Anaerobacillus sp. CMMVII: one gene and its partner. The protein of the gene in region 1 interacts with the protein of each later gene in a pairwise test. Links are inferred from orthologs where the notes say so. Each region holds a gene or a part of one and is shown in the gene's direction. Other genes may lie near its edges. The genes, in order: hflC and ftsH.

Region 1 (3,332 bases):
TTATTTTACTCTATACGTAAGTATAATTGGTAGTGGAACAAAAAAAATAGAAAGTGGTGAACAACATGGTAACAGTGAAGCAAATGATTGTCGGCTTCCTCTCACTCATCGGAATTGCAATTTTAGCGCTGTTTTTAACGACTGGCTGGTATATAGTTGATGAGTCTGAACAGGCTGCTTTAATTACTTTTGGTAAAGTAGATGAGCACATTACAGAGCCAGGTTTAAAGTTTAAAATGCCTTGGCCAATTCAAAAGGTCGAAATCTTATCAAGAGGTACGTTTACAACAACAGTAGGTTATGATGAGACCAATGGTCAAGTAGTCGAATACCGTGACGAAGCAAAAATGATCACAGGTGATGAAAATATCTTACTTGCTGATTTAGTTGTTCAATGGAGAATTACAAACCCAGAGAAGTTCTTATTTAATTCTAATGATCCTGAACAAATTTTATTCAGTGCAACATCAGCTTCTCTTCGTGGTGTAATTGGAAGTTCAAGGATAGACGATGCCCTAACGGATCAGCGTCCTGCCATTGAGGCTCAAGTTTGGGATTACCTTGTTGCATTAATTGAAACCTATGACATTGGGATTTCGGTTATGGACGTAAAGCTCCAAGATGTTGAATTACCAAATGAAGATGTTAGACGTGCTTTCACAGAAGTTACTGATGCTAGAGAAGAAAGACTAACAAAAATTAATGAAGCTACGAAATATCGTAATCAAAAAATGAATGAAGCAAAAGGTGAGCAAGATGCGATTATGTCAAGAGCTGAGGGGACGCGTACTGAGCGTTTAGAAAGAGCTCGTGGGGATGTCGCAAGATTCGATGCTTTATATGCTGAGTATTTAATAAATCCAGAAGTTACAAGGTCACGCTTAGTACTCGAAACACTGGAAAAAGTGTTACCGAATACGGAAATATATATTATGGATAGCAGTAGTGATACGGTTAAGTATTTGCCGATTCGTTCTCTTGAAAGATCTGCGGAAGCAAGTCCACCTGCAACTACGACAAAGCCTAGTGAAGGGAGTGGAAACTAATGAGTGATAAAATTATCGATTTTAGTGAACGTAAGCCAACAGATGAGTGGAAGAAGTATACGAAACTAGGAATAATTTTTGTCGTTTTACTAAGTTTGCTAATGATTCTACTCTCAAACTTGTTTATAGTGCAACAAGGTGAATTTAAAGTTGTTAGACAGTTTGGTGAAGTTGTCCGTGTGGAACAAGAACCTGGATTGAAGTTTAAGATACCATTTATTCAATCAGTTTCAACTTTAACAAAAAAACAAATGATATTAGATGTTGAACCAACAGAAATTAATACACGTGATAAAAAGAGAATTCTTATCGACAACTATGCAGTATGGCGCATTGATGACCCACAACAAATGATTTCTAGCGCACAAACAATTGACCGTGCAGAAACAATCATGATGAACTTTATTTATTCTGTTATCCGCGCTGAGTTAGGCCAATTAGATTTTGATCAAATCATTAATGAAGAAGACTCTTCTCGAGGAAGTTTTAATGATAGGATCTTAAACCGAGTAAACGAATTACTTGAAAGAGATAATTATGGAATTTCCGTAACAGACGTTCGAATGAAGCGTACGGATTTACCAGAAGAAAATGAGCAGGCAGTTTACCGTCGGATGATTTCCGAACGTAATTCAATTGCGCAAGATTATCTATCGCAAGGGGATGCTGAGGCAAATCGTATCCGGGCAAATACGGACCGCGAAGTAAAAGAAATTGTTGCTAAAGCGAATGCAGATGCAAATGAAATTATCGGTCAAGGGGAAGCTGGAGCTGCACAAATTTATAACCAATCATTTGGTCGAGATGTGGAATTTTACAATCTTTATCGAACACTTTTAAGTTATGAAAAAACAATTGATGACCAAACTGTAATAGTTCTTCCTGCTGATTCACCTTATGCACGTATATTAATGGGCTATACAGATTAAAACTGATGGATGACTCATTTTAGGGTCATCCTTTTTATATTCATCGGTAAACATGATAAAATAACTATAAATAAGAATTAGTCGAGGTGTGTTACTTGAAAAATAAATTGGTAATGATTGATGGTAATAGTATTGCTTATCGAGCGTTTTTTGCACTTCCCCTTTTAAACAATGATAAAGGGGTATATACAAATGCAGTTTATGGTTTTACAACAATGCTATTAAAAGTAATTGAGGAAGAAAAGCCCACCCATATGTTAGTTGCTTTTGATGCTGGAAAAACGACATTCCGACATAAAACATTTCAGGAATATAAGGGTGGTAGGCAAAAAACACCGCCAGAACTATCAGAGCAATTTCAACTTATTCGTGAACTTCTAGATGCTTTCCGAATAAAACGCTATGAAATTGAAAACTATGAGGCAGACGATATCATCGGGACGCTTGCCAAACAAGTAAGTTCGCATGAGGATTGGGAAGTAAAAATCTATTCAGGCGATAAAGATTTACTTCAGCTTGTCTCGCCTAAAGTAACCGTTGCTTTAACCCGTAAAGGAATTTCAAATGTTGATACATATGACGAACAATTTGTTAATGAAAAGTATGGGCTTACTCCTTCACAAATTATTGATATGAAAGGCCTCATGGGAGACCCATCTGATAACATTCCAGGTGTACCAGGAGTAGGTGAAAAAACAGCCATTAAGCTACTTAAAGAATTTGGCTCAGTTGAAAAAGTCCTTGAATCCATTGATGCAGTTTCAGGAAAAAAATTAAAAGAAAATTTAACTGAGAATAAAGAAAAGGCCTTAATGAGTAAGGAACTTGCAACCATTTTTTGCGATGTTCCGGTTAGTATTCCAAAAGAAGAACTTCTCTTTGAAGGATACGACGAAAAGAAAATCGTGCCATTGTTTAAAGAACTCGATTTTCAATCTTTGTTAGATCGTTTTGGTACAGTGGAAGAGGAATTGGAAGAGGTAACAGAAAAACTTGATTTTACGATTGCTGATAAAATCTCTAGTGACATGCTTACAGATCATTCTGCTCTCGTAGTGGAAGTATTGGATGACAATTATCACGAAGCAGATATCCTTGGTTTAGCTATTGTAAATGAAACTGGGCGTTATTTCATTTCAACTGAACTAGCTTTAGCAAGTGATGCTTTTAAAGCATGGGCAAAAAATAAAGAGGCTAAAAAAGCCATTTTTGATGCGAAACGAGCTGTTGTTGCTCTTGGATGGAAGGGAATAGAACTAGAAGGGATTAATTTTGATCTTTTAATTGCCTCTTATATCCTAGATCCATCTGCTGCTTCCCATGAGGTAGCAGACATTGCAAATCGGAAAGGGAAGCG
Region 2 (3,211 bases), on another replicon or contig:
TATGAGTGATCTAATTAAAAGAATTGATTGCCATATTGAATTAGACTTTATGGACGTGTCTAGTTATGGTAATGAAATGGTTTCTTCTGGGGAAGTTAAAATTATTAAGGATTTAAACACTTCTGTAGAAGGAAGAGATGTCCTAATAATTGAGGACATTATCGATAGTGGTTTAACATTAAAATATTTAGTTGAACTGTTCCACTATAGAAAAGCAAAGTCTGTTAAGATTGTTACGTTATTGGATAAGCCTGAAGGTCGGAAAGTTGATCTAAAGCCAGATCTAGCTGGGTTTAAAGTCCGAAATGAATTTGTTGTTGGTTACGGTTTAGACTATATTGAACGCTACCGCAACTTACCTTATATCGGTATATTGAAGCCAGAGATCTATCAAGGTTAATTAATTGTGAATAAGAATACTTTTGTGATACTATAATTTAAGCTTTATTTGCCAGTGGGAGGAGGTAAAAGATGAATCGAATTTTTCGAAATACAGTCTTTTATTTATTAATCTTTTTAGTTATTGTTGGGATCGTTAGTTTCTTTAACGGGCCGCAAACAGATACAAAGGATATGAAGTACGGTGAATTTCAGGCACATTTAGAACGTGGTGAAGTTGGCCCAACAACAATACAGCCTGTTCGTGGTGTTTATGTCATTCGCGGAAGCCTGAAAACAATGGCTGAAGGTGAGTCATTTGTTGTAAATATTCCTGAATCTGATATAGCTCTTGTTGATCTCTTAGAATCAGCTAAAAGAGGCGGTATCGAGTTAGAGGTGTTACAAGCAGAACAAACGAGTGGTTGGGTAACATTCTTTACTTCAATCATTCCATTTGTGATTATCTTTATTTTATTCTTTTTCCTTTTAAGTCAAGCCCAAGGTGGCGGAAGTCGTGTAATGAACTTTGGGAAAAGTAAAGCAAAGCTTTATGATGATAAAAAGAAAGCCAAGTTTACTGATGTAGCCGGAGCAGATGAGGAAAAGGCAGAGTTAGTTGAAGTAGTCGAGTTCTTAAAGGATCCTCGTAAATTTGCGGCAATTGGCGCTCGTATACCAAAAGGGGTCCTACTTGTGGGTCCTCCAGGTACAGGTAAAACCTTACTTGCTAGGGCAGTTGCTGGTGAAGCGGGTACACCATTCTTCTCGATTAGTGGTTCAGACTTTGTGGAGATGTTTGTTGGGGTCGGTGCATCACGTGTACGTGACCTGTTTGAAAATGCTAAGAAAAATGCACCTTGTATCATCTTTATTGATGAAATTGATGCAGTTGGACGTCAACGTGGCGCAGGTTTAGGTGGCGGCCATGACGAACGTGAGCAAACATTGAACCAATTATTAGTTGAAATGGATGGCTTTGGTGCTAATGAAGGAATTATCATTATTGCCGCAACGAACCGTGCTGATATTTTAGATCCTGCATTACTTCGTCCAGGTCGATTTGACCGTCAGATTTTAGTGGGTCGTCCTGATGTTAAAGGACGTGAGGCAGTTCTTGAGGTCCACGCACGAAATAAGCCATTAGCTAGCGATGTTAATTTAAAAACAATTGCTACTCGTACACCAGGTTTTTCAGGAGCTGATTTGGAAAACTTATTAAACGAAGCTGCTTTAGTTGCTGCTCGTCGCAATAAGAAAAAAGTTGATATGAATGATATTGAAGAAGCGATTGACCGTGTCATTGCTGGGCCTGCTAAGAAAAGCAGAGTGATTTCTGAGAAGGAAAAGAATATTGTTGCATATCATGAAGCTGGTCATACAGTAGTGGGTGTGAAATTAGAAAGTGCTGACCTCGTTCACAAGGTAACAATTGTTCCTCGTGGCCAGGCTGGTGGTTATGCCGTGATGCTTCCTAAAGAGGATCGTTACTTCATGACGAAACCAGAGTTAATAGATAAAATTATTGGTTTATTAGGTGGTCGAGTTGCCGAGGAAATAATTTTCGGTGAAGTAAGTACAGGTGCTCATAACGATTTCCAAAGAGCAACAAGTATTGCTCGTAAGATGGTAACTGAATATGGGATGAGTGATAAATTAGGACCGATGCAGTTTGGTTCAGCTCAAGGTGGTAATGTTTTCCTTGGTCGAGATATTAATAATGAGCAAAATTATAGTGATGCAATTGCCTACGAGATTGATCAAGAAATGCAACGTATTATTAAAGAGAGCTATGAACGTTGTCGTACGATCTTAACTGAAAACAAAGATAAGCTTGAATTAATTGCGCAAACATTATTAGAAGTTGAGACTTTAGATGCTGAACAAATCAAAGCTTTAATGACAGAGGGTAAGCTTCCAGAAAACCACCACTCTAATAATAAAGCGGAGACAGTTGCTGAAGGTGATGTGAAAGTAAACATTAGTGCCAAGAAAGATACATCAGATAAGCAATCTGATGAAGATGCACTACTACCTTCAGAAGAAACACAATCTGAAGATAATAAAAAAGAATAATTGAAAAAGGTGTCTTTCTAGACACCTTTTTTTAATCTTGATAGTAGGAATTTTTGCGGATATTAATGTAATATATAAGGTAACCGCTATCCTTAATTTTTGTTATTCATTTTTAATGTATAACTAACTATAATTAAGAGGATAAAAATACAAAACCTAAGTAGGTGACATGATGATATTTGTTTTAGATGTTGGGAATACAAACATTGTGCTCGGTGTATATGATGGGGAAGTGCTGAAGTATCATTGGCGTATTGGTACTAATCGACAGAAAACTGAAGATGAGTACGGAATGATGGTGAAACAGCTTTTTGCTAATGAAGAGCTACAGTTTAGGGATATCGATGGAATTATTATCTCTTCAGTCGTTCCGCCAATTATGTATGCCTTAGAGCAAATGTGTAAAAAATATTTTTCAATTACGCCTATGGTTATCGGCCCGGGAATCAAAACAGGTTTAAATATAAAATATGATAATCCTAAAGAAGTAGGTGCCGATCGCATTGTAAATGCTGTAGCAGGGATAGATTTATATGGTGGTCCGCTAATTATTGTTGATTTTGGAACTGCAACTACATACTGTTATATCAATGAAGACAAACAATATATGGGTGGGGCAATTGCACCAGGGATAGGTATTTCGACCGAAGCCCTTTATAATCGAGCATCAAAGTTACCGAGAATTGAAATTGTTAAGCCGAAAAATATCATCGGTAAAAACACGGTTAGCGCGATGCAAGCAGGTATTTTATATGGA

The links.
Region 2: the proteins of hflC (region 1) and ftsH interact in binary tests that used the Escherichia coli proteins (3 or more experiments, as listed by UniProt). The link is inferred for Anaerobacillus sp. CMMVII from one-to-one orthologs.

The regions. Positions count from the first base shown.
Region 1 is NZ_JACEHK010000002.1:491,943-495,274, forward strand. The notes cover bases 14-3,010. They hold hflC (protease modulator HflC), read left to right. Parts: upstream 14-1,045; coding sequence 1,046-1,975; downstream 1,976-3,010. Other genes in these bases: hflK (FtsH protease activity modulator HflK), read left to right, coding at 66-1,046; polA (DNA polymerase I), read left to right, coding at 2,089-3,010. In the rest of the region: more of polA, read left to right, coding at 3,011-3,332.
Region 2 is NZ_JACEHK010000001.1:100,635-103,845, forward strand. What follows is about bases 87-2,962. They hold ftsH (ATP-dependent zinc metalloprotease FtsH), read left to right. Parts: upstream 87-471; coding sequence 472-2,454; downstream 2,455-2,962. Other genes in these bases: hpt (hypoxanthine phosphoribosyltransferase), read left to right, coding at 87-400; H1D32_RS00480 (type III pantothenate kinase), read left to right, coding at 2,627-2,962. Also shown: more of hpt, read left to right, coding at 1-86; more of H1D32_RS00480, read left to right, coding at 2,963-3,211. UniProt on the Escherichia coli protein: Acts as a processive, ATP-dependent zinc metallopeptidase for both cytoplasmic and membrane proteins. Plays a role in the quality control of integral membrane proteins.